2 regions of the Streptomyces sp. NPDC044061 genome follow, and region 1 is predicted to be linked to the other one. Evidence: riboswitches for the same ligand, from Rfam matches in the RefSeq annotation. Region 1 holds a riboswitch; the other holds the start of a gene.
What was found. A riboswitch is a leader RNA that binds a small molecule or an ion and turns the genes downstream of it on or off. The one in region 1 is predicted to bind guanidine.
Positions count from the first base shown of each region.

Region 2: it holds a riboswitch for guanidine, as region 1 does, so the genes downstream of both, AC07CM_RS31285 (MBL fold metallo-hydrolase) here and AC07CM_RS08825 (DMT family transporter) in region 1, are expected to answer to the same signal.

Region 1 is NZ_JBWKFL010000004.1:342,746-364,349, forward strand. It holds gene AC07CM_RS08775 (SGNH/GDSL hydrolase family protein) at 1-1,018, opposite strand, end outside; gene AC07CM_RS08780 (DUF445 domain-containing protein) at 1,215-2,528, shown strand; gene AC07CM_RS08785 (MFS transporter) at 2,580-4,133, shown strand; gene rdgB (RdgB/HAM1 family non-canonical purine NTP pyrophosphatase) at 4,180-4,782, shown strand; tRNA gene AC07CM_RS08795 (tRNA-Leu) at 4,838-4,910, opposite strand; gene AC07CM_RS08800 (HNH endonuclease) at 4,936-5,589, opposite strand; gene AC07CM_RS08805 (HNH endonuclease signature motif containing protein) at 5,586-6,239, opposite strand; gene bcp (thioredoxin-dependent thiol peroxidase) at 6,379-6,846, opposite strand; gene AC07CM_RS08815 (DUF3618 domain-containing protein) at 6,940-7,269, shown strand; gene AC07CM_RS08820 (GroES family chaperonin) at 7,363-7,665, shown strand; guanidine-III (ykkC-III) riboswitch at 7,722-7,792, shown strand; gene AC07CM_RS08825 (DMT family transporter) at 7,830-8,150, shown strand; gene AC07CM_RS08830 (transglycosylase domain-containing protein) at 8,158-10,935, opposite strand; gene AC07CM_RS08835 (ABC transporter permease) at 12,232-13,032, shown strand; gene AC07CM_RS08840 (ABC transporter permease) at 13,025-13,849, shown strand; gene AC07CM_RS08845 (ABC transporter ATP-binding protein) at 13,852-14,814, shown strand; gene AC07CM_RS08850 (DUF1707 SHOCT-like domain-containing protein) at 14,824-15,576, shown strand; gene AC07CM_RS08855 (hypothetical protein) at 15,613-16,008, opposite strand; gene rph (ribonuclease PH) at 16,134-16,871, opposite strand; gene AC07CM_RS08865 (PTS sugar transporter subunit IIB) at 16,973-17,206, opposite strand; gene AC07CM_RS08870 (PTS transporter subunit EIIC) at 17,394-18,692, shown strand; gene AC07CM_RS08875 (PTS transporter subunit EIIC) at 18,933-20,198, shown strand; gene AC07CM_RS08880 (hypothetical protein) at 20,347-20,742, shown strand; gene AC07CM_RS08885 (MBL fold metallo-hydrolase) at 20,803-21,555, opposite strand.
Region 2 is NZ_JBWKFL010000022.1:762-9,130, forward strand. It holds gene AC07CM_RS31280 (XdhC family protein) at 1-1,072, shown strand, start outside; gene AC07CM_RS31285 (MBL fold metallo-hydrolase) at 1,109-1,987, opposite strand; guanidine-III (ykkC-III) riboswitch at 2,000-2,067, opposite strand; gene AC07CM_RS31290 (PP2C family protein-serine/threonine phosphatase) at 2,136-3,254, opposite strand; gene AC07CM_RS31295 (FAD-dependent oxidoreductase) at 3,560-4,792, shown strand; gene AC07CM_RS31300 (APC family permease) at 4,923-6,569, shown strand; gene AC07CM_RS31305 (hypothetical protein) at 6,765-7,019, opposite strand; gene AC07CM_RS31310 (class I SAM-dependent methyltransferase) at 7,146-7,886, opposite strand.

The DNA of each region.
Region 1 (21,604 bases):
GCAGACCGTCGGCGATCCGGTTCGGGTCGGCCAGCTTCGGGTTGCGCAGGATGTCGTTGATGCCGAGGTCGACGACCACGACCTTGACGTCGGTCCGGGAGAGCACGTCCCGGCCGAACCGGCCGAGCCCGCTCTGGTTCTCGGCCGGGCGGCCGAGGCCGTCGGCGAGGACCTGGTTGCCGCTGATGCCCTCGTTGACGATGCCGTAGCGGGGCAGGGCGTCGCCGCTCTCGACGGCCGTGCGCAGGCGCCCGGCGAGGACGTCGGTCCACCGGCGGTTGGCGCCGACGGCGGAGGTTATGCCGTCGGTGATGGAGTCCCCGAAGACGACGACCGTGCCGGTGGCCTCGTTGCTGAGGACGTCAAGGGCCGTCAGATAGCGCCAGTACGCCGTCTGTTCGGTGTACGGCATGCCGGTCGCGTCCTCGGTGCGGTCGCCCTCGGCGACGTACGACACCTGCCGCGCGTGCGGGTGGTAGGTCACCGGGCCGGACGGGATGCGCGAGTAGGTGGTGACCAGGACGTCCGTGTCGTGCGGGATGCCGAGGCGGACGGCGTCGCTGAGCACCTGGCCGCCGGGCGGGATGACCACACTGGTGCCGCCGTTGAAGGTGAGGCGCCGCATCGTCTGCGCGTCGGCCGCCGCCGTGCCGTCGCCGGCCGCCAGGGCGAGCGAGGCGTGCGCGATGGTCAGCGCGGACTGGCCGTAGAGATTGGACAGCGTGATGCGGGCACTCGTCCCTCCGGTGCTCGCGTGCACGACGTTGCGCACGGAGCGCCCGGCCAGGCCGCCGGTCTCGGTGCCCGGCTCGCCGCCCACGGGCGCCGTGGACCAGGAGCCGACCCAGGTGCCGGTGGAGGCGGGAGCGACGGAGGAGTCGCGGTGCGGACGGTTGTCCGCGAAGGTGCTGCGGGGGGTGCCGTCGTCGGCGGCCACCGTGAGGTAAATGACGGCGGACAGAACCACGACCAGTGCGACGAGCGCACTCAGGACGGCATAACCATGACGCTTGGTCACGCTTTTGTTGTTCTCCTCGAGAGATGGGAGCCCAAGGCTCCGATCCGGAGAGTCCATGATGCGTCATGGGCTCGGGAGAGCTGACAGGGACCTGCCGCAAACCCCCGGTGAGACAGACGCCGGGAACTCCTGTTCCGTTCCGGGAGTCGGTCAGGAAGGGACAATTGTGTGCGGGATCACCGAACGGGTGGAGCTGATGGAACGTACGGAGACGGAAACACCGAGCCGGACGACGTCGTACCGGACCATGACCGCGTTCACCCCGGCCGACGAGGAACGCCGGCGCGGGGTGCGGCGCATGAAGCTGACGGCGACCGGCATGCTGCTGTTCGTGGCGGTCGTCTACGTGCTGGCCACCTGGGCCTCGCACGAGGGCGCGGGGCCATGGACGCGCTATGTGGCGGCGGCCGCCGAAGCCGGCATGGTCGGCGCGCTCGCCGACTGGTTCGCGGTCACCGCCCTCTTCCGGCACCCGCTCGGACTGCCCATCCCGCACACCGCGATCATCCCGACCAAGAAGGACCAGCTCGGCGTCTCCCTCGGCGAGTTCGTCGGCGAGAACTTCCTCTCCCAGGACGTCGTACGGCAGCGGCTGCGCTCCGTCGGCATCGGCAGCCGGCTCGGCGCCTGGCTGGCCGAACCGGAACACGCCGACCGCGTCACGGCCGAGCTGGCCACCGCCCTCAGAGGAGCCCTGACCGTCCTGCGCGACTCCGACGTGCAGGCGGTCGTCGGAGAGGCGATCACCCGGCGGGCCGACGCCCAGGAGATCGCGCCCGGCATCGGCAAGATGCTGGAGAAGGTCGTGGCCGACGGCGGGCACAAACGCGTGGTCGACCTGGTCGTCTCCCGCGCCCACGACTGGCTCGTGCTGCACCGCGGCGACGTGATGGTCGCCGTCGAGGGGGGCGCACCCGGCTGGACCCCGCGATTCGTGGACAAGAAGGTCGGCGAGCGCGTCTACAAGGAGCTGCTGCGCTTCTGCGCCGAGATACGGGACATGCCCTCCCACCCCGCCCGCGGCGCCCTCGACCGCTTCCTCACCGACTTCGCCTCCGACCTGCAGTCCGACACGGACACCCGCGCCCGGGTCGAGCGGCTCAAGGGCGAGGTGCTCGGCCGCGGCGAGGTACAGGACCTGATCGCCTCCGCCTGGACCGCCGTACGATCCATGATCGTCGCGGCCGCCGAGGACGAGCGCAGCGAGCTGCGGCTGCGCGTACGCGCCGCCCTGCTCTCCCTCGGGTCACGCATGGCGAGCGAGCCCAAGGTCCAGGAGAAGGTCGACAGCTGGGTCGAGGGCGCGGCCGTGCACGTCGTGACCACCTACCGCAAGGAGATCACCTCCCTGATCACCGACACGGTGGCCGGCTGGGACGCCGAGCACACCACCCGCAAGATCGAGGCCCACATCGGCCGAGACCTGCAGTTCATCCGGATCAACGGCACGGTCGTCGGCTCACTGGCCGGCCTGCTCATCTACGTCGTCTCGCACGGCCTCGGGGCCTAACCGCACCGGACCAGGGCACCCGTCTCCTCGTCCTCGACGAGGAGGGAGCCCATGAGCACAGCAGCCGAGACACCGTCGCCGAACGCCGGCCGGACCATCACCACCGACATCCCCGCCCGACTCGACCGTCTCCCCTGGTCCCGCTGGCACTGGACGATCGTGATCGGGCTGGGCACCGTGTGGATCCTCGACGGCCTCGAGGTCACCGTCGTCGGCAACATCGCCGGCCGCCTCTCCGAGCCCGGCAGCGGCCTGGCCATCTCCTCCGGCCAGGTCACCGGCACCGCCGCCGCGCTGTACGTGGCGGGCGCCTGCTTCGGCGCCCTGTTCTGGGGCCGGCTGACCGACCGCTTCGGCCGCAAGAACCTCTTCATGATCACCCTGGCCGTGTACCTCGCGGCCACCGCCCTGACCTCGATCTCCTTCGCACCCTGGTGGTTCTTCCTCTTCCGGTTCCTGACCGGATTCGGCATCGGCGGCGAGTACGCGGCGATCAACTCCGCGATCGACGAGCTGATCCCGGCCCAGTACCGCGGCCGGGTCGACCTGATCATCAACGGCAGCTTCTGGCTGGGCGCGGTCGGCGGCTCCCTGCTCTCCATCGTCGCGCTCAACACCGGCCTGCTGCCCGCGAACCTCGGCTGGCGCCTCACCTTCGCCCTCGGCGCCCTCCTCGCGCTGGTGATCCTGCTCGTACGACGCCACGTCCCCGAAAGCCCCCGCTGGCTGCTGATCCACGGCAGGGACCAGGAGGCGGAGGAGATCGTCTCCGGCATCGAACGGCGGATCGAGACGGAGAAGAGCGAGCCGCTCGCCGAACCGGAGGGCGAGCTGGAGATCCACCAGCGCAGGAGCATCACCTTCCTCGAGATCGCCCGCACGATCTTCGCCGACTACCGCAAGCGGGCCGTCCTCGGCTTCTCCCTCTTCATCGGCCAGGCGTTCCTCTACAACGCGATCACCTTCGGCTTCGGCGCGATCCTCACCAAGTTCTTCGACGTGCCCGCCGACCGCACCGGCTACTACTTCGCGGTCATCGCCGTCGGCAACTTCTGCGGCCCGCTGCTGCTCGGCAAGCTCTTCGACACCGTCGGCCGCAGGGTGATGATCTCCTCGACCTACCTCCTGTCGGGCCTGCTGCTGTTCGGCACCGCCTGGCTCTTCGACCGGGGCTCGCTGAGCGCGGGCACGCTGACCGCCTGCTGGTGCGCGGTCCTCTTCTTCGCCTCGGCCGGCGCCTCCAGCGCCTACCTGACCGTCTCGGAGATCTTCCCGATGGAGACCCGGGCCATGTCCATCGCCTTCTTCTACGCCCTCGGCACCGCCGCCGGCGGCATCAGCGGCCCGCTGCTGTTCGCCGACCTCACCAACACCGGCAAGGTCGGCGACACCGTCCTCGCCTTCCAGATCGGCGCGGCCCTGATGTGCGCGGCGGGCCTCGTCGCGGCGGCACTCGCGGTACGCGCCGAACGCCGCTCCCTGGAGGACGTCGCCCGCCCCCTGACGGCCGCCGCGAGCAAGGCGAAGGCGGCGACCAGGAGCGCCCGCGCATCGACCCCCGGCAGGCAGGGACCCACGGCACCACCGGCCGTCGGCAGGCCGTGAGGGGCGGAGTCCTCGGGGGCCGGGCCCGACAGGGATACTGGCCCCCATGACCCGCTTGATCCTCGCCACCCGTAACGCCGGAAAGATCACCGAGCTGAGGGCCATCCTCGCCGACGCAGGACTGCCGCACGAACTCGTCGGCACGGATGCCTACCCGGACGTCCCCGACGTCAAGGAGACGGGTGTGACGTTCGCGGAGAACGCCCTGCTGAAGGCCCACGCCCTCGCCCGGGCCACCGGTCTGCCCGCCGTCGCCGACGACTCCGGCCTCTGCGTCGACGTCCTCGGCGGCGCCCCCGGCATCTTCTCCGCCCGCTGGGCGGGCAAGCACGGCGACGACAAGGCCAACCTTGACCTGCTCCTCGCCCAGCTGTCCGACATCGCGGAGGAGCACCGGGCCGCCCACTTCGCCTGCGCCGCCGCCCTGGCCCTGCCGGACGGCACGGAGCGGGTGGTCGAGGGCCGACTGCTGGGCACCCTGCGGCACGCCCCGGCGGGCACGAACGGCTTCGGCTACGACCCGATCCTCCAGCCGGAGGGGCAGACGCGGACCTGCGCCGAGCTGAGCCCCGAGGAGAAGAACGCGATCAGCCACCGGGGGAAGGCGTTCCGGGCGCTGGTGCCGGTGGTGCGGGAGCTGCTGGGCTGACTGCGTGAAGGAACCCCGCACCTTTGAATCGCAGGTACGGGGTTCCTTTTGCCTGTGCGCCCGGTCGGATTCGAACCGACAAACACGACCACCTAAAGATCGCCGCTCGGCCGTTGGCGTACGGGCGCTCACACCGCGCCCTACTGTACTGGGCTACTCGCTGCGGCGCCGACCCCCTCTGCACCAGGTGCCTGTGACGGCGTGGCAGTTGGGGCACAGCAATCGCAGATTCTCCAGTCGGTCGTCGCTCCAGTCACCGTTGATGTGATCGACCTCCAGCGTCATCGGCTGCCCGAACCACTCGGAGCCGACCCCGCACTCGGCGCACCTCCCCGGTACGCCCGACTCCCGGAGCGCACGGCGCAGGAGATGGGTGCGCGTCCGACGTCGGCCATCATGCTTGACCAGCACGTCCTCGGGGCGCCTGGAAGAGTCCGCACGGGCCTTGCCTCGCTGGTGCGCTTGCCCCAGGAAGTGACCAGTAGAGATGCCCCCTTCAGCGGCCCACTGGCAGAGCAGCGCGCGCTGAGTACCTGTATCCGGGCGACCCAGGCGACGCAGCGTCTCTGCGATGGAGATCGACTCGGTAACCGCGACACGCAACTCCTCGAGCCCGGGACGGGCAACCCTGCCCGACTCGGAGAAGTGGGAGATGTCGATCCCGAAGTGCGCGAACCTCTGTGCGAGGTATCGACGCAACTTGCCGTACGGGCGAGTACCGAAGTAGACGATGACCTCGTCGAGGCCGGCGCACCGCTCGGCGGCTTCTTCCAACCGCTCACGCGTGTACTGAACGCCGTTGCTCATGCGGCGCCACCCTTGGCACGCCTTTTGCCCCGACCGCGGTAATTGTCCGTGACGGAGTGGCAGTTGGGGCAGAGGAACCGAACGTTCTCGATGCGGTTGTCGCGCCAGTTCCCGTCGATGTGATCGACCTCAAGAGGGAGCGGACGGCCTCGCCACACCGGCCCCGTGCCGCAGGAGGCACAACGCTCCGCGATGCCGGTGGAGGTCATGGCCCACTTCAGGCGGTCGCTCGGAATGCGCCGGGCGTGGCCGACCGACTGCTCGACGAGCAGGGCTTCCGGCGTTCGGGCGTTCCACGGCTTCCCCCGCTGTGTCGGCACGCGGAAGTGCGTGGTGTCGATCCCGTATGCCTTGATCCGCCGGCTGATGTGCGTGTGGTGACCGCCGACGACCTCCAGCCCGAGCCGCCGCAGCACCTCGCACACGTTCGTGGAGGCAGCCACAGCCTCTGCAAGGACCTCCCGGGTCCACCTCACCCCCTCCCGCTCGAAGTTCGACACATCCACTCCCAGCTTCCGCATCCGCCCGAGCACGTACCGCCGCGTCGAGCTCCTCGGATCCACCCCCAACCTCTCCAGCGCCTCCGACAACGTCCGTGCCCCACGAGCCGCCTCCTCCAGCCGCTCCTTGGTGTATGCACTGGCCCCCATCGAGTGCCCTCCGTTCCGGCTGCACGTTCGCAGTGCGTACGGATTAACGAACCGGTTGTCGGACAGTCACGCCCGGAAAGGGGAAGCGGCCCGCGCCGGAGTGTTCCGGTGCGGGCCGCTCGCCGTCGGAAGGGGACTCTCAGATGCCGAGGTCCTTGATGATCTTGGCTACGTGGCCCGTGGCGCGGACGTTGTACAGGGCCCGTTCGACCTTGCCCTCCTCGTCCACGATGATCGTGGAGCGGATGACGCCCATGTAGGTCTTGCCGTAGTTCTTCTTCTCGCCGTAGGCGGCGTAGGACTCGGTGACCTTCTTGTCGGGGTCGGCGAGCAGGGTGATCTTCAGGGACTCCTTCTCCCGGAACTTCGCCAGCTTCTCCGGGTTGTCCGGGGAGATGCCGATGACGTCGTAGCCGGCGCCCGCCAGGAGGGACAGGTTGTCCGTGAAGTCGCAGGCCTGCTTGGTGCAGCCTGGAGTGAGGGCGGCGGGGTAGAAGTAGACGATGACCTTGCGGCCCTTGTGGTCCGACAGGGAGACCTGGTTGCCGTCGGCGTCGGAGAGGGTGAAGGCGGGGGCCACGTCCCCCGGCTGGAGTCGCTCGCTCATCGGGCCAGCGTAACCGGGGGGCCTTGCGGCGCGGTGCGACCATGAGCTGACAGACTGTCCGGAACAGCATCAGGAGACTTCGGAGGCCGTACGGTGGCGGACACGTCGGACACCAGAACCCCGGCGCAGATCGAGGCGGACATCAAGACCCGCCGCGCAGTGCTGGCCGAGACGCTCGACGAGATCGGGGTGCGGGTGCATCCGAAGACGATCGTCGGGGACGCCAAGGCCAAGGTCGTCGCCAATATCGATCACACGGTGGGACGTGCGTACGTCCAGGTCAACCGCGTGGTGAGTGAGGTGCGGGCGCAGTTCGTGGACGAGGAGGGCGCGCCGCGGCTGGAGCGGGTCGTGCCTGTCGCGCTGGTGCTGGTCGGGGTCGTCGGGCTGGTCGCCTTCGGCTCGCGGCGGCGCAAGCGCTGACCGGGGTCGTACGGGCGGGTCACAGGCAGGTAGGTTCGAGGCGTGAGCGCCAACAGAAACAGCAACCCTCAGCACGACAAGCTGCCCATCCGGATGCTGCACGACCGGGTTCTCGTGCGTCAGGAGACCGGTGAGGGCGAGCGGCGGTCGGGCGGCGGCATCCTGATTCCCGCGACCGCGGCCGTCGGGCGGCGGCTGGCCTGGGCCGAGGTCGTCGCGGTCGGGCAGAACGTACGGACCGTGGAGCCGGGTGACCGGGTCCTGTTCGACCCGGAGGACCGGGCCGAGGTCGAGGTGCGGGGCGTGGCGTACGTGCTCATGCGGGAGCGGGATCTGCACGCGGTGGCAGCGGACCGGTTCGAGGGGACCGAGGACTCGACGGGCCTGTACCTCTGACACTTCTGGTTCCAGGGTCGAAAGGGGCTGGTGGCAGTGGTCACCAGCCCCTTTCGCGCGCTTTTGCTATGTTCGAAGGAGCCCGACGAGACGCGCCGTACCGGGATGCAGGCAAAGACGACGCACCGGAGAACAGGTTTTCGTCGTCTCGGAGGTGCTTTCTCGTGGCCTGGGTTCTGTTGATCGTGGCCGGTCTGCTCGAGGTGGGCTGGTCGATCGGGATGAAGTACACCGACGGGTTCAGCCGGGTCGTGCCCAGTGTGTTCACCGGTGCGGGGATCGTCGCCAGCATGGTGTTGCTGTCGTATGCCGCCAAGTCGCTGCCCATCGGTACCGCCTACGGCGTGTGGGTGGGCATCGGGGCGGCGGGGGCGGCGGTGCTCGGCATGGTGGTGCTGGGTGAGCCGGTCACCGCCGCCCGGATCTTCTTCGTGTGTCTGCTGCTGGTCGCCGTCGTGGGCCTGAAGGCGACCAGCGGTCACTGACCTGTTCCTAGGGTTGTCCTCCTGTGTCGGTGCCCGTGGTTCCGCCGGGTGTGCCGCCGCCGGTCGCCGTGTCACCGCCGGTGGTTCCGCCGGGTGTGCCGCCGCCGGTCGCCGTGTCACCGCCGGTGGTTCCGCCGCCGGTGTCGGCGCCCGTGGTGGTCGTGCCGCCACCGTCGGTGGTCGTACCGCCGTCCGTCGTGGTGCCGCCGTCGGTGGTGGTGCCGGTGGTGGTGCCGCCGTCGGTGGGGGTTCCGGTGGGCGTGCTGGTGCTGCCGCCGTTGTCCTGGCCGCCGTCGGTGGTGGTGCCGCCGTTGTCCTGGCCTCCGGTGCCGGGCTGGTCGGAGGGTTCGGTGCTCGGGGGCTGGATCACGTCGGCGCCCTGCTGGAGCTGGAGGTCGAAGTCGGTGACCGGCTTGCCCTTGAGCGCGTCGCGCGTGTACTGGGCCCAGATGTCGGTGGGCGGGCCGCCGCCGTTCATACGGGGCTGGCCGAGGGCGTAGTACAGCGACTTGTGCGCGGCCGTGACCGGGTCCTGGCCCATGACGGAGACCACGGTGGCGAGGTCGGGGGTGTAGCCCGCGAACCAGGCGGCGGTGTCCTCCTCGGCGGTGCCGGTCTTGCCGGCCGCGGGGCGGCCTGCGGCCTGGGCGGCGGTGGCGGTGCCGTTGTCGACCACGCTCTGCAGGACGGAGGTGGTGGTGTCGGCGGCCTCGCGGCTGACGGCCTGCTTGGTCTGCCGGTCGGGCAGCTCGACCTCCTGGGTGCTGTCCTTGGTGATCTTCTCGATCATGGTGTACGTGCCGTGCTTGCCGTGGTTGGCGAGCGTGGCGTACCCCTCCGCCATGTCGAGGACGCTGGCGGTGGCGGTGCCGAGGGCGATGGACGGGTAGGGCTGGAGGTCCTTGGTGCCGGCGGGGATGCCGAGGTCGACGGCGGTCTGCTTGACCTTGGCGGGGCCGACGTCGACGGCCATCTGAGCGTAGACGGAGTTGACCGAGAGGTCGGTGGCCTTGCGGACGGTGATGTCGCCGTACGACTTCTGGTCCTCGTTCGCGGGGGCGTAGGCGCCGCCGCTCCAGCCCTGTACGGGGCGCCTGTTGGTGCCGTCGTACGTGGTGTTCGGGGTGATGGTCTGGCCGTCCTGGGTGGTGGAGCTGTTCTGGACCGCCGAGGTGAACACGAAGGGCTTGAAGGTGGAGCCGACCTGGAAGTCGCCTCGGGTGGCGCCGTTGGTGTACTGCTTCACGTAGTCGATGCCGCCGTACAGGGCGACGACCTTGCCGGTCTTTGGGTCGACGGAGGCGCCGCCGGCGCGGACGTAGTTGTCGACCTTGCGGTTCTTCTTGTCCAGCTTGGACATCAGCTGGTCGTCGACGGCCTTGACGAAGGCGTTCTGCTTGTCCTTCTGGAACGTGGTGGTGATGCGGTAGCCGCCGCCCTCCAGCTGCTCCTTGGTGAGGATGTCGTTCTCGGTGAGGTAGTCCTTGACGGCCTCGACGAGGTAGCCGCGCTGGCCGGAGAGGCCGGTGGAGATGGTCTGCTCCTTCGGCATGGGGAACTTCAGGCGGGCGCGCTCGGACTGGCTGAGCCAGCCCTTGGTGACCATGCCGTCCAGGACGTAGTTCCAGCGGGCGACGGCTGAGGCCTTGTTCTCGGGGTGGGCCACGACGTCGTACTCGCTCGGCGCGTTGACGAGGGCGGCGAGGTAGGCGGCGCGGGCCGGGTCGAGGTCGGCGGCGTCCTTGCCGTAGTAGGCCTGGGCGGCGGACTGGATGCCGTAGGCGCTGCGGCCGAAGTAGCTGGTGTTGAGGTAGCCCTCGAGGATCTGGTTCTTGCTCTTGTTGCGGTCCAGCTTGATCGAGATGAAGAACTCCTTGGCCTTGCGGGTGACGGTCTGTTCCTGGGCCAGGTAGTAGTTCTTCACGTACTGCTGGGTGATGGTGGAGCCGGACTGCTTGCCCTTGCCGGTGGCCGTGTTCCAGCCGGCGCGGAGCATGGCCTTGGGGTCGACGGCGGACTCGGTGTAGAAGTCGCGGTCCTCGGCGGCCAGTACGGCGTGCTGAGCGGCCTTGGAGACCTGGGCGAGCGTGACGTTCTCGCGGTTGATCTGGCCGTCGCGGGCGAGCTGGGAGCCGTCGGCGTAGAGGTAGACGTTGCTCTGCTTGGTGGCGAGGGCGTTGGCGGGCGGGATGTTCACCATCGAGTAGCCGATGAAGAACAGGCCGATGATCAGCAGGATGCCGATCAGGAAGGTGCCGAGCACCATGCGCCAGGTGGGGATGAGCCGCCGCCATCCGGTCCGCTTGGGCCGCTTGGGCTTCTTGCCGTTGCCGCCGCCTCCGGAGGGGGTGAGGGCGGTGGGATCGGCGGGGTCGGTGCCGGGGGCGGTCCGGGAAGCGGAGCCGGTGCGGGGTGCGCGGGGCGCGGGAGCCGCGGGGCTCGCCGCCCCGGCGGCCTTGGACGTCGCCTGGGCGGCGGCGCCCGCGAGTCCGGCCCGTGCCGCCTCGGCCGCGGCTGCGGCACCGGCTCCGGCGCCGGCCGACTTGGCCGCGCCGACCGCGGCAGATGACCCGAAAGCCTGAGAAGTCCTGGATGTCGGGGTGGAAGGAGACGGCTTGGGGGCCTGCTCCGGCCGTGCCGGCTCACCCTGCCGGGGCGCGCTGACGCGCCGGAGTACCTGGGTGCTCTCGGGAGCCTGTTCGGTCCCGCCGTCCGCGTCTGGCCGCCCCGGGCCACCCGTCTTGCCGGACCCGTCTGCCGGAGAAGCCTTGATCCGCCGAAGCACCTGCGTACTCTCGGCCGACTGGGACGCCTCGGAGGCCTTGGCCCCACCGGAAGACTCGTGCCGGCGGGAGGCCTGGGTGGCGTCGGAACGCCGTGAGTCGCCGGAGCGCCGGGGCTCGCCGGGCTGCTGGGACTCGCCGGAGCGCTGGGATTCGCCGGACCGCCGACCCTGACCGGAACCCTGGGACGCACCGGGCCGCTGGGGCTCGCCCTTGCCGGAACCACCAGAAGCCTCGGCTCCCGTACGACCGGGGGCCGCCGCACTGCCGGACGCCCCCGTACCGCCGGAGGCTCCCGCACTGCCCGAGGCCCCCGAACCGCCGGAGGCCGCCGCACTACCCGAGGCCCCCGAACGACCGGAGGCCGCCGCACCACCGGACGCCCCCGTACCGCCGGAGGCCGCCGCACTACCCGAGGCCCCCGAACGACCGGAGGCCGCCGCACTACCCGAGGCCCCCGAACGACCGGAGGCCGCCGCACCACCGGACGCCCCCGTACCGCCGGAGGCCGCCGCACTACCCGAGGCCCCCGAACGACCGGAGGCCGCCGCACCGCCCGAGGCCCCCGTAGTGCCGGACGCCTCTCCCCTGGCCGGAGCCCCGGTCCCGAGGTTCGGTTCGGTCGAGCGGGGACCCGGAACGGGGCGGCCCGCGCGGGCCGCCTGGGCCGCGCGGCGTGCCTGGTCCAGGCGGCCGGTCCGGGCCGCCGGAACCGAGGGGTTCCGGGACGGCCGCTCCTCCGGGGACCGCTTCTCCGGGGACGCCTCGGCACCCTTGTCGGCGCCCGTGGCCTCCTCGGAGGACCCCTTACCGGCGCCCTTGGCCCCCTCGGCGGACCCCGCCGACCGCTGCCTGGCTTGCTCGGCTCCGTCGGCCGACCTCGCCGACCCCGTCTCCGCGCCTTCGGCTCCCTCGGCAGACCCCGTACCGGCGCCCCTGGCCCCCTCGGCCGGCCCCTGGCCGGCTCGCTCGGCATCGTCCGGGGCCGGGGGTGTGTGCTTGCGGTCCGCCGGCTCTCCGGGCCCTTCAGCCGGCAGCGGATTGCCTGGCGCCCCGCCCTTGTCCTGCTGCTGCGGCTGCGGCTCGTCGCTCATCTCGTGCACGGACTCCTGTTTCGCGTCGTACGTTTCCCGTACGCCTCGTACGCCTTCTGCGCCCCCTGTTTGAAGACTCTCGCACCTGGCGTTCCGTTCCCGGATTCCGGCACGCTTCGGCCACGAAAATGCGTGGCCGGGTGCCGGGCCTCCGGACTAGGCTCCTGCGCTTCGGTGTCGAGCTGTCCAGGGAGGTCGACTGACGTGGGCGCGGGACGGTTGTACGTGGCCGTCGCGGCGGGGGGATTCAGACGGTACGCGACGTATCGGGCGGCGACTGCGGCAGGGGTCTTCACCAACACGGTCTTCGGGCTGATCCTCGTGTACACCTACCTGGCGCTGTGGGACGAGAAGCCGCACCTCGGAGGCTATGACCAGGCGCAGGCTGTCACCTTCGTATGGCTGGGGCAGGCGCTGTACGCGACGCTGGCGATCCAGGGGGGCGGTTTCGAGACCGAGTTCATGGAACGCATCCGTACGGGTGAGGTCGCGATCGATCTCTACCGGCCGGCCGACCTGCAACTGTGGTGGCTGGCGAACGACTTGGGCCGGGCGCTGTTCCAGCTGCTGGGGCGTGGAGTGATTCCGTTCACCTTCGGGGCGCTCTGCTTCCCCACCGCGCTCCCGGCCGACCCGGGGACGTGGCTGGCCTTCCTGGTGACCGTCGTCCTCGCGATGATCGTCAGCTTCGGGATCCGCTACCTGGTGGCGCTTACGGGGTTCTGGCTGATGGACGGCACGGGGGCGCTGCAGGCGCTGATGGTCACCGGCATCTTCTGTTCGGGGATGACCCTGCCGCTGAACGCCTTCCCCGGGGCGCTCGGCGAGGTCGTACGGGCGCTGCCCTGGGCGGCGCAGGTCCAGGTGCCGGCGGATGTGCTGATGGGGACGGCCGCCCCGTTGCCCGCCCTCGTCTTCCAGGCGGTGTGGGCGGTGGTGCTGCTGGGGGCCGGGCGGCTGGTGCAGACGGCGGCGGCGCGGAGGGTGGTGGTGCAGGGTGGGTGAGCGCAACGCCCTGGTCGAGGGGCTCCGCGCCTACCGGCTGATCTCCGGGATGTGGATCCGCTCCACGCTGACCTACCGGGTGTCCTTCGCGATGACCGCGTTCGGCGGTCTGGTGGTGACCGGCCTCGACTTCGTCGCGATCCTGCTGATGTTCTCGCGGGTGGACGCCCTCGGTGGCTGGTCGCTGCCCGAGGTGGCGTTCCTGTACGGCCTGTCGGCGAGCTCGTTCGGGATCGCGGACCTGGCGATCGGCTCGGCGGGCCGGCTGGGCACCCGGGTGCGTGACGGCACGCTCGACACCCTGCTGGTGCGGCCCGCGCCCGTGCTGGCGCAGGTGGCCGCCGACCGGTTCGCGCTGCGCCGGGTCGGCCGCGTCGCCCAGGGGGCGCTGGTGCTGGGGTACGCGCTGGTCGCGTCGGACATCGCCTGGACGCCGGTCAGGGTGCTGATGGTGCCGGGGATGCTGGTCTGCGGCGGGGTGATCTTCTCGGCGCTGTTCGTGGCGGGGGCGGCGTTCCAGTTCGTGGCGCAGGACGCGTCCGAGGTGCAGTCGGCGTTCACGTACGGCGGTCAGACGCTGTTGCAGTACCCGCCGACGGTGTTCGGCAAGGAGCTGGTGCGCGGGGTGACGTTCATGCTGCCGCTGGCCTTCGTCAACTGGGTGCCGGCGGCCTATGTGCTGGGGCGGCCCTATCCGCTGGGCGGTCTGCCCGAGTGGGCGGCCTTCGCGCCGCCGCTGGTGGCGGTGGTGTGCTGCGCGGCGGCGGGGCTGGCCTGGCGGGCGGGCCTTCGGTCCTATCGGAGTACAGGGAGTTAGCGGTGGAGACGTTCATCGAGGTGGACCGGGTCGAGAAGGTCTTCGACGTGCGCAGGAGGACCGGGTTCCTGAAGCGGGAGCGGCGACAGGTGCGGGCGGTGGACTCGATCTCGTTCACCGTGGCGCGCGGCGAGATGGTCGGCTACATCGGCCCGAACGGTGCCGGGAAGTCGACCACGATCAAGATGCTGACGGGCATCCTGACGCCGAGCGCCGGCCGGCTGCGGGTGGCGGGGATCGATCCGTCGCGGGAGCGGACGCGGCTGGCGCACCGGATAGGGGTGGTGTTCGGGCAGCGGACGACACTGTGGTGGGACCTGCCGCTGATCGACTCCTACCGGCTGGCGCATCTCATGTACCGGATCCCGTACGCCCGGTACCGGAAGAACCTGGACCGCTGCGTCGAACTGCTGGAGCTGGAAGACCTGTTGGATGTTCCGGTGCGGCAGCTTTCGCTGGGCCAGCGGATGCGCGGGGACATCGCGGCGGCGCTGCTGCACGATCCGGAGGTGCTGTACCTGGACGAGCCGACGATCGGTCTGGACGTCGTCTCGAAGGCCAAGGTGCGGGGTTTCCTGAAGGAGTTGAACGCGGAGCGCGGCACGACCGTGCTGCTGACGACGCACGATCTGCAGGACATCGAGCAGTTGTGCTCGCGGGTGATGGTGATCGACCACGGCCGGCTGATGTACGACGGTCCGCTCGCCGGGCTGCACGAGGCCGGGGAGGGTGAGCGGACGCTGGTGGTGGATCTGGAGCGGGAGTTGCCGCCGATCGAGGTGCCGCTGTGCCGGGTGGTGCGGGTGGAGGGGCCGCGGCAGTGGCTGGCGTTCCCGGCGGGGCAGTCGGCGGCGCCGCTGGTGGCGTCGATCGCGGCCGAGTATCCGCTGGTGGACCTGTCGGTGCGGGAGCCCGACATCGAGGCGGTCATTGCGAAGATGTACGCAGAGAAGGCGGTCTCGTAGGCTTCTGCCATGACTGACGACGCAGTCCCGGAACTCCGCGCATCCGACGCCGACCGTGAACGAATCACCGAGGTCCTGCGGGACGCCCTCGCCGAGGGGCGCCTGGACATGGAGGAGTTCGAGGAGCGCCTGGAGGCGACGTACAAGGCGCGTACGTACGCCGAGCTGACACCGATCACCCGTGACCTTCCGGCGGCCGGGAACGCGCCGTCCGCTCCGGTGTCCTTCACCAAGGAGCCGGAGCCGAGCGGGACTTGGGCGGGGCGAATCGTCGGCGGCGAGGGGTCGTCGACGGGGGCGGTCGCGGTCCTGTCCGGCTTCCAGCGCAAGGGGCACTGGACGGTGCCCAGGCGGTTCAGCTGCTTCGCCTTCTGGGGCGGCGGCGAGATCGACCTCAGGGAGGCGGACTTCGCCGACCGCGAGGTCGAGATCAACTGTGTGGCGATCATGGGCGGGGTGCAGGTGATCGTGCCGCCGGGCGTCGAGGTCGTCGTGCGCGGGATCGGTGTGATGGGCGGCTTCGAGCACCCCGGTGGTGACGCGCGGCCCGAGCCGGGTGCGCCGCGGGTGGTGATCAGCGGCTTCGCCTTCTGGGGCGGGGTGGGTGTGGAGCGCAAGGTCACCCGGGCCGAGCGGCAGCGGCTGAAGGAGCAGCGCCGTCAGGAGCGGCTGGAGCGCCGGGAGTCGCGGCACGAGCTGCACCAGGCCCGTCGCGAAGAGCGGGAGCACGAGCGGGAGCGGCGCAGGCACGGGGAGTACTGAGCCCTCCCCCGGCCGGGCCGCTCCCGACGCCGGCGGTTACGACGTGCAGACCTTGGTGAGTTCGCCCGCCGCGTCGGTTACGGGGCTGACGTCGGGGGTGCGGTCGCCGTTCTTGATGGACGTGCGGACGTTGTCGACGGCCTTGTCGAGGTCGTCGACCGCCGCGTTGACGTCGGCGTCGTCCGTCCTGTCGCCGATCTTCCTCAGGTTCTTCTGGATGGAGTCGAGGGCGGCGTCGGCCTGGGTGGGGTCGTTCGCCGCGTTCTCCACGGCCTGCTGGAGGTCGGTGACGCTGTCGGCGATGGAGTCGGCGGTCTGGACGCAGTCCAGTGCCTTGTTCACGGCGTCGCAGCCGGTGGTGAGGCCGGCGGTGAGCGCGGCGGTCGCCACGACGGCGGCGACAGCGGTGAGTCGGCGTCGGCTGACGGCCATGGTGATGTTCCCTCCCCTGGTGCGGCTGGCCGGGCGCACGGTGGTGGGCCGTGCGCCCGTACCCATAGGGACGCCGGGAAGGGTGTGTCAGTTGCCCTCGCGTGCCGGGATCTTTGGTGTGCGCTTTACTTTGCGAGGGTGGCGGCCAGTGCGGCCCGCTGGATCGTGGCCAGTTCGGTGCAGCCGGTGACGGCGAGGTCGAGCAGGGCGTTCAGTTCCTCGCGGGCGAAGGGCTCGGCCTCGGCGGTGCCCTGGACCTCGACGAAGCGGCCGTCGCCGGTGCAGACGACGTTCATGTCGGTCTCTGCGCGCACGTCCTCCTCGTAGCAGAGGTCGAGCAGGGGCACTCCGCCGACGATGCCGACGGAGACCGCGCTGACGGTGCCGGTGAGCGGCTGGCGGCCCGCCTTGATCAGCTTCCGGCCCTGGGCCCAGGCGACGGCGTCGGCGAGGGCGACGTAGGCGCCGGTGATGGCGGCGGTGCGGGTGCCGCCGTCTGCCTGGAGGACGTCGCAGTCGAGGACGATGGTGTTCTCGCCGAGCGCCTTGTAGTCGATGACGGCACGCAGGGAACGGCCGATGAGGCGGGAGATCTCGTGGGTGCGGCCGCCGATCTTGCCCTTGACGGACTCGCGGTCGCCGCGGGTGTTGGTGGCGCGGGGCAGCATGGCGTACTCCGCGGTGACCCAGCCCTCGCCGCTGCCCTTGCGCCAGCGCGGGACTCCTTCGGTCACGGAGGCGGTGCAGAACACCTTGGTGTCGCCGAAGGAGACGAGGACGGAGCCCTCGGCGTGCTTGCTCCAGCCGCGTTCGATGGTGACGGGGCGGAGCTGTTCGGGGGTTCGGCCGTCGATTCGAGACATGGCAATGAGCCTATCCGGAGTGTCGGAAGGGGCTCCTCCCGCGGCGGGAAGAGCCCCTTACCGGTGAACCGCTGGGCCACGGTCGGGGTGGCCGGGCGGGTTCACATCATGTCTTCGATCTCCGCGGCGATGGGGTCGGCGTCGGTGCCGATGACGACCTGGATGGCGGTTCCCATCTTGACGACGCCGTGGGCGCCGGCGGCCTTCAGGGCGGCTTCGTCGACCAGCGAGGGGTCGGACACCTCGGTGCGCAGCCGGGTGATGCAGCCCTCGATCTCCTCGATGTTGTCGATGCCGCCGAGGCCGGCGACGATCTTCTCAGCCTTGCTGGCCATGTTCCTTCTCCCTGATCCGAACCGCTTTGTCGCAGTAACCCACAGTTGGCCCATCTTCGCGAGCGGTCATGCCGTACGTGCCGAATGATGGCGATCACGGCAGCGGAACCGTCCGCCGACTGGTCTACACCACTGTGGGTACGGTCGCCAAACCGCGTCCGCATCCAGCGGTTCAGGGAGGACGCCGATGAGCGCGGAGAGCGCCGAGGCCACAGTCAGTCCGGCGCGGGAGCGGTGGAACCGGCTGTTCCAGGGCCTGCAGAAGATGGGGCGCAGTCTTCAGCTGCCGATCGCGGTCCTGCCGGCGGCGGGCATCCTCAACCGGCTGGGGCAGCCGGACGTGTTCGGGGACGACGGCCTGGGCTGGACGGACGTCTCCAAGGTGATGAAGGGGGCGGGCGGTGCCCTGCTCGACGGCTCGATCGGGCTTCCGCTGCTGTTCTGCGTGGGCGTCGCGATCGGCATGGCACGCAAGGCGGACGGCTCGACGGCTCTGGCGGCGGTGGCCGGCTTCCTCGTCTACTACGGCGTGCTGCACCAGTTCCCCGAGAAGTGCCCGGGGGGCTCGAAGACGATCCCGGACATCGGCTGCCAGGTGCAGGACGGCTCGGTGACGACGTTCACCTTCCAGAACCCGGGGGTGTTCGGTGGCATCGTCCTCGGCCTGCTGGCCGCCTTCTTCTGGGCCCGTTTCCACCGCACCCGGCTGGTGGACTGGCTCGGCTTCTTCAACGGCCGGCGACTCGTGCCGATCATCATGGCGTTCGTCGCCATCGGCTTCGCCGCCGTGTGCCTGTGGATCTGGCCGCCGATCGGCGACGCACTGGAGAGCTTCAGCCAGTGGTTGCGGAACGTGGGGTCCTGGGGCGCGGGCGTCTTCGGCGTCGCCAACCGGGCGCTGCTCGTCGTCGGCCTGCACCAGTTCCTGAACGTGCCCATCTGGTTCCAGTTCGGCACCTACACGCCGCCGGGCGGGAGGCCCGTGCACGGCGACATCAACATGTTCCTGGCGGGCGACCCGGACGCGGGCCAGTTCACCTCGGGCTTCTTCCCGATCATGATGTTCGCGCTGCCGGCCGCGGCGCTGGCCATGACGCACTGCGCCAAGCCGCACCGCCGCAAGGAGGTCGGCGGCCTGATGCTGTCGGTGGCGCTGACGTCGTTCGTGACCGGCATCACCGAGCCGATCGAGTACTCGTTCATGTTCATCGCGCCGCTGCTGTACGTGGTCCACGCGCTGCTGACAGGGGTGTCGATGGCGGTGACCTGGGGGCTCGGGGTGCACGACGGCTTCAGCTTCTCGGCGGGTCTGATCGACTACGTCATCAACTGGAACCTGGCGACGAGACCGTGGGCGATCATCCCGATCGGCCTGTGCTTCGCGGCCGTCTACTACGTCATCTTCCGCTTCGCGATCACCAGGTTCGACCTGAGGACCCCGGGCCGCGAGCGGGAGGAGGACGTCGAGGACGTCACCAAGGTCTGACCCGCCGTCGATTCCACCCCTCGGGCCACCGGCTCCGGGGGCCTTCGGCATGCCCCCGAAGCCGGCCCGCGAAGCGCTCCCGGCCTGCACTGCGCGTAACGCCGCGGTAGCGGATTCACGGGTTCCTTATACCGCCTTCATCGTGCTACAACAGGTCTACACCACTGAGTGGTGTAGACCAGAGACGCTGCCGTCCCCTTCCATGGTTCCCGGGCGGCGCCTTGCCCACTGGAGGAACTTGTGACCACGGTCAGCGCCGCTCCCGCGGCCGAGAAGAAGAAGGGCCCCGGGGTGATGGCTGTGCTGCAGCGCATCGGCCGCAGCCTGATGCTGCCGGTGGCCGTGCTGCCCGCCGCCGCCCTCCTGGTGCGCCTCGGCAACGCGGACATGCTGGGGCGCCCCTCCTTCCCCGCGTTCCTGACGAAGATCGCCTCGTTCATGGCGGCCGGCGGCAACGCGATCCTCGACAACATGGCGCTGCTGTTCGCGGTGGGCATCGCGATCGGCTTCGCGAAGAAGTCGGACGGCTCGACGGCGCTCGCCGGGGTCGTCGGCTACCTGGTCTTCAAGAACGTACTCGGTACGTTCACCGACAAGAACCTGCCCAAGGTCGCGACGGCCGTCGACGGCAAGGTCGTCATGGTCGACGCCCCGGCAGACGCCAAGGTTCTCGGCGGTGTGGTGATGGGCCTCGCCGTCGCTCTGATCTACCAGCGGTTCTACCGCACCAAGCTGCCGGACTGGGCCGGCTTCTTCGGCGGCCGCCGGCTGGTGCCGATCCTGTCGGCGCTCGCGGGCCTGGTCATCGGCATCGTCTTCGGCTACATCTGGCCGGTCCTCGGCGCCGGTCTGCACAACTTCGGTGAGTGGCTGGTGGGTTCGGGCGCCCTCGGCGCGGGCATCTTCGGGGTCGCCAACCGCGCGCTGATCCCGATCGGCATGCACCACCTGCTGAACTCCTTCCCCTGGCTGCAGGCGGGCGACTACCACGGCAAGAGCGGCGACATCGCGCGCTTCCTGGCCGGAGACCCGACCGCGGGCCAGTTCATGACCGGCTTCTTCCCGATCATGATGTTCGGTCTCCCGGCCGCCTGCCTCGCCATCGTGCACTGCGCCCGCCCGGAGCGCCGCAAGGTCGTCGGCGGCATGATGTTCTCGCTCGCGCTGACGTCCTTCGTCACCGGCGTCACCGAGCCCATCGAGTTCACCTTCATGTTCATCGCGCCGGTCCTGTACGCCATCCACGCGGTCCTCACCGGCATCTCCATGGCACTGACCTGGTCGCTGGGCATGCGGGACGGCTTCGGGTTCTCGGCCGGCGCGATCGACTGGTTCCTGAACCTGGGCATCGCGAGCAACCCGTGGGGCCTGGCGCTGGTGGGCCTGTGCTTCGGCGCCGTCTACTACGCGGTCTTCCGCTTCGCCATCATCAAGTTCAACCTCCCGACGCCGGGCCGCGAGTCCGACGAGGAACTGGCGGAACTGCAGAAGGCCGAGGCCAAGTAGGCCCGCCCGAAAGCTCACCCAGCACCGAATTCCCCGGCCGTGTCGCGGCCGGGGAATTCGGCGTACCCGCGAACTGAATTCCGTAAAAAGCCTCTTTCCTGGAGGGGACGCCGCTCCGGGCGCGCCCGGCTACCGGTCCGAGCGGATCGTGGACTCCTGGAGCCTGCTGTGCGAGCTGGCCCTGCGGCTCGGCGACGCCGACGCCCTGCGGACGTACACGGCCCTGCTCATGGAGGCGGGACGGGCCGTCGAGGCCACGTACTACCGCACGCTCCTGGAATCGAGCCGGCTCCTCGGACGGCTGTCCGTCCTCGTCGACCGGATCGACGCCGTCGCGGCGGAGGAGGAACCGTCGAACCGTCATCTCATGGCCCGCCTCTTCGAACTGCAGTCGACACTGGCGCTGGCCGGCGGTCATTACGAGACGGTCCTGCCCGCATACCGGAAGGTGGTCGCACGTGGCGCCGGACAGGGTGTGCTGGACGACTTCGGGATGCTCGGCCGGGTGTTGGGCGAACTGGAGGACGGGCCCGGCGTCGGCTGATCTCCCGGCGGCCGGAAGGTACCCGGAACCGGTTCGGTTCCGGGCCCTTCACAGCTGAGGCTAGATCTCGTAGACGGCCCGCGGAGCGGCCAGTTCCACCGGGCCGGTGAAGGCCTCGCGGGCGTCCGCCAGATTGACCTGCGGGTCGGTCCACGGCGGGATGTGGGTGAGGACCAGGCGGCGGGCGGCCGCGCGGGCCGCCGTCTCGCCGGCCTCGCGGCCGTTGAGGTGCAGGTCGGGGATGTTCTCCTTGCCGTGCGTGAACGCGGCCTCGCACAGGAGCAGGTCGGTGTCCCGGGCCAGCTCGTCCAGCGCCTGGCTCACCCCCGTGTCACCGGAGTACGTCAGGGACTTCCCGCCGTGCTCGATGCGGATGGCATACGCCTCCACGGGATGGCGGACCCGCTCGGTGTGCACCGCGAACGGGCCGATCTCGAACGTGGACGGCTTGACCGTGTGGAAGTCGAAGACCTCGCTCATGGAGGAGGCGGAGGGGGTGTCGGCGTACGCCGTGGTCAGCCGGTGTTCGGTGCCCTCCGGGCCGTAGACCGGGATGGGACCGCAGCGGCCGCCGTCGTGGCGGTAGTAGCGCGCGACGAAGTACCCGAGCATGTCGATGCAGTGATCGGCGTGCAGGTGACTCAGGAAGATCGCGTCGAGGTCGTAGAGACCGCAGTGGCGCTGCAGCTCGCCCAGGGCGCCGTTGCCCATGTCGAGAAGCAGCCTGAAGCCGTCGGCCTCGACGAGGTAGCTCGAGCAGGCCGAATCCACGGACGGAAACGACCCCGAGCAGCCGACGACGGTGAGCTTCATGAAGCAGAAACCTCCGTTGGCGGGGCACCGTGGGGCGGGGACCGGAAGG
Region 2 (8,369 bases), on a different contig from region 1:
CGCGGTGGGCGGCAGCGCGCCGCGCGGTCCCGGCGCCGCCCTCGCCGTCGACGGCGCGGGCACCGTCGTCGGCTCGGTCTCCGGCGGCTGCGTGGAGGGCGCGGTGTACGACCTGTGCCTGCAGGCGCTCGAGACGGGCGAGAGCGTCACCGAGCGGTTCGGCTACAGCGACGACGACGCCTTCGCCGTGGGGCTGACCTGCGGCGGCACCATCGACGTGCTGATCACGCCGGTGGGCGCACAGGCGCCCGTTCGTGCGGTCCTGGCGTCGGCCCTTTCGGCCGCCGTCGACGGCGAGCCGGCGGCCCTGGCCCGGGTCGCGCGCGGCCCGGCCGAACTCCTCGGCCGTGCCCTGCTGGTGCGCGGGGACGGCACGTACGAGGGCGGTCTGGGCGGCCACCCCGAGCTGGACCGGACCGCGGCGGCCGAGGCCCGCGCACTGCTGGAGGCGGGGCGCACGGGCACGGTGGAGCTCTCGGCGGACGGCTCGCACTGCCCCGGCGGCCTCACTCTCCTGGTCGAGTCGAACGTGCCGCCCCCGCGGATGATCGTCTTCGGCGCGGTGGACTTCGCGTCGGCGCTGGCGCGTGCCGGCAAGTTCCTCGGCTACCACGTGACCGTCTGCGACGCCCGGCCCGTCTTCGCCACGCGGGCCCGCTTCCCCGACGCCGACGAGGTCGTCGTCGACTGGCCCCACCGCTACCTGCGGCGCACCGGGACGGACGCCCGCACCGTCCTGTGCGTCCTCACCCACGACGCGAAGTTCGACATACCCCTGCTGAAGACGGCCCTGGCGATGCCGGTGTCGTTCGTCGGCGCGATGGGGTCGCGCCGCACCCACGAGGAACGCGATCGGCGGCTGCGCGAAGAAGGCGTGAGCGAACGGGAGCTGGCCCGGCTGCGCTCCCCGATCGGCCTCGACCTCGGCGCCCGTACACCGGAGGAGACCGCCCTGTCGATCATGGCGGAGATCGTCGCGGCCAGGCGAGGCGGTACGGGCGCTCCCCTGACCGGCTCGACGACACCGATCCATCGCGACCGTGCGGAGGACGGCGGGGCGACGGCGGCCTGAGCGGACGAGCGGACGGTGGCCGGTCCGCCCGGACGCTCAGGTGTGGGGGCAGAGGACGAAGTCGGAGTGGGCACGCCAGGTGCGGTCGTCGCCGAGTCGGTCGAGCGCGTCCCTGATCCGGCGCAGGTGGGCGGGGGTCAGCTGGAGGGGTGGCTCGTCGGGCTGGTGGGTGGTGCGGACCGGGTAGTCCACGCCCGGTTCGGTCGTCATCTCGATGTGGCAGCCCAGCACATGGGTGACCGGCCGGTGGTCGGCGAACTCGATCAGGCGGTCGATGCTGCGGGTGAAGGCGGCAACGTCCTGGATGTAGAGCCGTCCGGGATAGACGCTGTCGCCGGTGAGCAGGAGACCGGTGGCCGGGTCGTAGTAGGTGACGGCCGCCTCGTGGTGGCCCGGGGTGGCCAGGCACTCCAGCACCCGGCCGCCCAGGTCGACACGGGCGACTGCGTCCGGGGCCGTGTCGAACCCGAAGTACCGCCAGGCGGTGTCGCGGTCGGCGCCCACCACCGTGGTGTCGGGCCGTCCCGCGAACTGCTCGTCGCCCGCGATGTGGTCGCCGTGCGCGTGGGTGTGCAGCACGAGCAGGTGGTAGCCGTCCCGGGGGTGACGGTCGAGCCAGTCCGCGAGCAGTTCGTCGACCACCCGGCGCAGCGGGAAGAACTCGGCGGACTCGGTGGCGCCGGTGTCGATCAGCACGGCACGCTCGTTGCCGCACAGCAGGAACAGGAACGGCGCCTCGTAGTGGACCGCCATGTTCTGCCGCAGGATGAACGTGTGCTCGTCGTACGCGTGGACCTGGATGTCCGGGTCGGTGTTGTGCTTGGCCGACGGTGAGCCGTGGATCCACCGCACGTCCAGCGGCCGGGGCAGGGGAGCGGCGGCGGTGAAGTCGATCTGGTGGGTGCCGGTGTCCACGATGTCTCCGCGCGTGCGTCGTCTTGGCGGGCCGGGTACGGCGCACATCTCGTCCGGGGCAGGCACGTCCGAGCCTCCGATCGGGACGCTACCACGCTGCCCAGCGGCCACGGATCGCGCGGACGACGCCCCGACGCCCGCCCCCCGTTCACGTGGACCTGTCTTCGGTGAGCAGACAGGCGGTCAGCGCCGCGATGTCGTCCTGCAGGCGGTCGTGGCTGTAGTCCAGCAGGTCCTGATGGAGCCGTTCCAGCAGCTCGCGCGGCGGCAGCGGCCCCCAGGAACGGAGGCGCTGGGCCAGGGGGTAGAAGGAGCCGGCGGGGTCGCGGGTCTCCGTGATGCCGTCCGTGAACAGCAGGAGCTGGTCGCCGGGCCGGAATTCATAGACGTCGACGTGATACGGGTCGCCGACCAGCATCCCGAGGTTCAACGGCGGGGCTGACCGGCCCCGGTCCAGTTCGCGCACCTCGTCGGGGCGGACGCGGAGCGGGGGAGGGTGACCGCAGTTGACGACGCGGACGACATGGCCGTCGGTGGGGATCTCGGCGAACACGGCGGTGACGAACCGTTCGCTCATCTCGCTGCCACCGAGCAGTGTCGCCCTGCGGCTCATGCTCGTCTCCACGCGGTCGGCGAGCGCGGGCAGATCGGGTTCGTCGTGCGCCGCCTCGCGGAACGCGCCGAGCAGGGCGGCGGCGGTCTCGACGGCGAGCAGACCCTTGCCCCGGACGTCGCCGACGAGCATGCGGACCCCGTACGCGGTGGGGACGGCCTCGTACAGGTCGCCGCCGATGCGTGCCTCGGCGGCGGCCGAGAGGTACAGGCTTTCCAGGAGAAGGTCGCCGATGCGGTGCGGAACCGGTCTGAGCAGGACGCGCTGCGCGATCTCGGCCACGAAGCGCACGTCGGCGAGCGTGCGCTCTCGGCGGGTCCGATGGGCGGCCAGGATCGTGCCGAGGGCGCCCACCAGGGCGGTGCACACATAGGCGGCCACGTAGTGGCGGTCCCACAGGTAGCCGACGGACCGGCCCGCACAGCACGGGGTACCGGCCAGCACCCCTTCGAGGAGGATGGCGAACGCCGTGGCGGCGGCGACCGTGACGGGCCCGTGGGCGAAGGCGGTCACCAGAGGGAGGGCGATCAGCACGAAGCTCACCGGCCAGTCCACGGGGGTCAGCGGCTCGAGCAGCAGCACGATCGCGACGTACATGACCGGAAGCCAGCGCATCCACGCCGGGGGAGCGGGCAACTGGGTCCGTACGGCCATGCCGACCCCCGGCAACCGAACGGCACGCCCGTTCCTCACCCGTGGCTCCCGCGCGCGGAACCCGGCGGACCGGCCGGAGCGGTCCTGAGGACGTGGCGTTCGGGCGAACGACACGCCCGAGGGTTCGGCTTGTGCGGCCTCGGCACACCGGACTCCAGTCATATGACCTCGACAAGAGGTCCAGCCTGCTGCGCCCGCTCGCGGCACACCGGTGATTGGTCCACTCGGCGGCATGTTCCGGCCCACCCGGGCGTGATAATATTCATCGACTGATGAATTACTGCTCTCGAAGGGCAGGGCCTGTCATGGATCGGACCACCTGTTGTGTAGTGGGAGGCGGCCCCGCGGGCATGGTGCTCGCCCTGCTGCTCGCCCGCTCCGGCGTCCGGGTGACGGTGCTGGAGAAGCACGCCGACTTCCTGCGCGACTTCCGCGGCGACACCGTCCACCCCTCCACACTGGCGCTGCTGGACGACCTGGGCCTGGCCGAGCGGTTCGCGCAGCTGCCCCAACGCCGGGTGAACACCGTCCAGCTGCCCGTAGGGACCGGCCACTCGGCGGTCACCGTCGCGGACCTCACGGTGCTGCCCGGCCCCTACAACTACGTGGCGATGGTGCCCCAGTGGGACCTGCTGGACCTGCTCGCCGACGAGGCCCGGCGCGAACCCACCTTCGACCTGCGGATGAACACGGAGGCGACCTCCTTCCTGATCGAGTCCGGCCGCGTGACCGGGGTGCGCTACCGCACCTGCGAAGGTCAAACCGGCGAGTTGCGCGCCGTGCTCACCGTCGCCTGCGACGGCCGCGGCTCACTGGCCCGCTCCCGGCCCGAACTGGGCCTGCACCGATTCAGCTGCCCGATGGACGCCTGGTGGTTCCGCCTGCCACGGCACAGCGCGGACCCGCGCGGGCTCGTCGGCGGCGCCGGCGAGCGCTTCCTGACCGCCATGATCGACCGCGGCGACTACTGGCAGTGCGCCGCACTCATCCCCAAGGGCACCGACCCCCAGCGCCGCGCCGCCGGCCTCGACCGCTTCCTGGCCGACTTCACCGCGGCCGTCCCCTGGCTCGCCGACCGTGCGCACGGCCTGCGCTCGTGGGACGAGGTGAAGCTCCTCGACGTGCGCCTCGACCGACTGCGCCGCTGGCACCGCCCGGGTCTGCTGTGCATCGGCGACGCCGCGCACGCGATGTCCCCGGTCTTCGGCATCGGGATCAACCTCGCGGTCCAGGACGCCGTTGCCGCCGCCCGCCACCTGGCAGAGCCACTGAACCGGGGGACCGTGGGCCTGCGCGACGTACGCGGTGTGCAACGCCGCCGCCGTCCGACGACGGTCGCCACACAGGCGCTCCAGCGCACGGCCCACGCCCGCTTCATCGCTCCGGTCCTGCAGGGCCGGCCGCCCCTCGGCAGCGCCGAGCGGGCCCAGCGCCTCGCACGCCTGCTCACCAGGTCACGTTGGGCGCGCCGCCTCCCCGCGTACTTCATCGGATACGGCGCACTTCGGGAACGCCCACCGGGCGCGGCCGTGCGTTAGCCGCCGCGGCCCCGGCACGCGTGCGCTTGGTGCCCCGCACCCGGCAATTGGCCCCGACCCGGCACCCGCCGGCCCCGCCCAGCCGTGGCACGATGGTGTTGAGCAGCACCCTGCGCAGGGGGTGTGGAACATGGCCGTATCCCAGTCGTCGCCCGCCTCGGGAACGCACCGTCCGGGACTGAGACGCGAAATCGGCTTCATCGGGCTGATCTGGGCCTCCGAGGGCTCGATCATCGGATCCGGATGGCTGTTCGGCGCGCAGGGCGCCCTCGCGGCGGCGGGACCGGCAGCGATCATCTCCTGGGCCATCGGCGGCCTCGCCATCCTGATCCTCGCGCTGGTGCACGCCGAACTCGGCGGCATGTATCCGGTCTCCGGCGGCACCGCACGCTTCCCGCACTACGCCTTCGGCGGAGCCGCCGGCGCCTCCTTCGGCTGGTTCTCCTGGCTGCAGGCGGCCACGGTGGCGCCCATCGAGGTGCTGGCGATGATCACCTACGCCCAGCACTACTCCTGGGCGAGCGGCTGGGAGAAGATCCAGGGCGGCGAGCACGTGCTGACCCCGCCCGGTATCGCCGTCGCCGTAGGCCTGATGGCGGTCATCACGGCCGTCAACTTCCTCAGCATCCGTCTGCTGGCCCGCACCAACAGCGCGGCGACCTGGTGGAAGGTCGGCGTCCCGCTGCTCACGATCTTCGTGTTCGCCATCGCCCAGTTCCACGCGAGCAACTTCACCGCGGCCGACGGGTTCGACCCCTACGGGGCCAAGGGCATCCTCTCCGCCGTCTCCACCAGCGGCATCATCTTCGCCCTGCTGGGATTCGAGCAGGCCGACCAGCTCGCCGGCGAGAGCGCCAACCCCAAGCGCGACATCCCGCGCGCGGTGATCGGATCGATCGTCCTCGGTATCGTGATCTACATCCTCCTGCAGGTCACCTTCCTCGCCGCACTGCCCGCGTCCCAGATCGGCAGCCACTGGGCCACCTCCGCCTTCAACGCGCTGAGCGGCCCGTTCGCCCAGGTCGCCACCCTCATCGGCCTCGGCTGGCTGGCCACCGTCCTCTACCTCGACGCCGTGATCTCCCCCGCCGGGACCGGCCTCATCTACATCACCGGCTCCTCCCGCGTCTCCTACGGCCTCAGCCGCAACGGCTACGTCCCCTCCGTGTTCGAGACCACCAACCGGCGCGGTGTCCCCTGGGCCGGCCTCATCACCGCCTTCGTGATCGGCTGCATCTGCTTCCTGCCCTTCCCCAGTTGGCGCTCCCTCGTCGGGCTGATCACCAGCGCCAGCGTGCTCATGTACGCCGGTGCTCCGCTCTCCCTCGGCGTGTTCCGCGACCGGCTGCCCGCGGCCCACCGCCCCTACCGCCTCCCCGGCGCCGGCTGGATGTCACCGCTGGCCTTCGTCGTCGCCAACCTGCTGATCCTGTGGTCGGGTTGGACCACCGACTGGAAGCTCGGCGTCGCCATCCTCATCGGCTATGTCATCCTGATCGCCAACCGGGTCTTCAAGATGAACCCGATCACTCCCCAGCTCGACCTGCGCGCGGCCCAGTGGCTGCCCGTCTACCTCGTCGGGATGGGCCTGATCGTCTTCCTCAGTGACTTCGGACCCCTCAAGCACCCCTGGTTCCCGCTCTGGTGGGACATCGGCGTCGTCGCCGCCTTCTCTCTCCTCATCTACTACTGGGCCCTGGCGGTCGCGCTGCCCGGCGAGCGGATCCAGCGGCTGATCGACCAGGTCGTCGTCCCGGAGGAAGAGGACGTCGTCTGACCGCGCGCCTGTGGGCACTTCCTCCGCTGCTCCGTTGGTGCCGACCCTCGTGGCGCGGGCGGAGCCTGGCGCAATGCCGCATGGCGATCCCCCTCACCGAGTTCCGCACTCCGCGGACGTACCGGCCTCGCCGCCGTGGCCACGGCGGTGCTGCTGGTCGCCACGCCGGTGGCGGCCGCGAAGCCGCCAGGCCGTTCACCCGGGCCGTGCCGCACCCACGACGAGTTGAGCCGGTCCGTGCACCACCTGGTCACCGACGACCGGATCGCCGGCGCCGCGGACCAGGCAGCCGCCGCCCGCAGCCCCATGGGGCTCGGCGCCCACCGGGTGGACGAGCACGTCCGCCCAGGCGATCCTGTGCGGCGACGTGGCCGCACCGCGCGGCTGGAGCTCTACTTGGCGGGATCTGTGGCGTGCCGGGACCCGGGACACCCTGTTCGGTCCCGTCACGAACGACATCGCCGTGCGCGCTCTGGGACCCGCCGCGCGAACGCCCGACGATGATCCCGAAGGACCGGCCGACCCTGCTCGTCGACGCGACCGGCGACCCGCGCACCGTCTACCGCGGCGCACCTGTCAGGCGTGAGCCGTGAGGATCATGTAGGGGGCGATACGGGTCTCCGCCGGTGCGTGCTCCGCGGCGGCGTCGGCGGGCAGGGTGGGCAGGTCCACGGTCGGGGAGGGGAACCCCGCCCCGGTCAGGAAGGACCGGTACCGATCGAGGGAGCGGTGGTGGGTGACCGTGCTCATCATGGCGCCGTCGCGCAGGCGCAGCAGCGTGGGCACGAGGTCGCCGTCGCCGTACACCGCTCCTGGTTCGCCGTTGCGCAGGGTCGAGAAGGCCACGCCGGTCGCCGCGGGGTTGAGGTCCGCGAGCAGGTACGGGGCACCGGGACGCAGGACCCGGCGGACCTCGGCGGTGAGGGAGGCCAGCCGGTCGTCGTCGGGGTCCGTGCAGTAGACCAGGCAGCACACGGCGGCATCCACGCTGGCGTCGGCGAGCCAGGGCAGGGCGCGGCCGTCGAACAGCCGGTAGGAGGTACGAGGGTGTGGGCGGTCGGCGCGGGCGATGTCCAGCATGTCCGGCGAGGGGTCGACTGCCTGCACCGTCCACTGCCCGGTGCCGGCCAGTTGTGCCGCGATCGCGCCGGTGCCGCACCCGATGTCCAGCACCAGCCCGTCATGGTCCTGGTTCCGGCGGAGCCGTCGCAGCACGGCGGGGAAGATGAGTCGCTCGGCCAGCCGCATGTCGCGGTCCCGGTAGGCGTCGGCCGCGGCGGAGGTGTCCCAGCCGATGGGGTGTTCGTCGGCGGTCAAGGCTCGCTGCCTCCTGGCCTGCACCTGGCCCCCCCGACTCTTGCGGAGGGGCGCTCCGCGGCAGCGTGACACGCGAGAAGGCCCGACGGAGCCCGGTGCTGGGAGATTCGCTCGAAGGGTGTCAAAAATCCGGTGAACCTGCACATGGTTCACCGCCGGGCCGAACGAAACGTGAACACTCGTCACGAGCGCGCGGAGAGCGGGTCACCCGGCGCGGGAGTATCCGCTTTCCCGAAGCGATGGCAAGGCCCTTGAGTGAGTCACAGTGGCGGGCCGCGTGAAGGGGTGCGAAATATTCGGTCACCGCACCGTCACCCCGGTGAAGCCCGGTTTCCCGAATCCTCCCGCCTCGAGGCTCGCAGGTTGGCCGCTCGTTTCCCGGCGTGCTTGGATCCTTCCCGTGGCACAAGTCGCCGGAAATCCCTTTCAGTTCAGGGAACCGGCGCACTTCGCCATTCCCTGTTCTTCTTTGTTCTTCTTTTC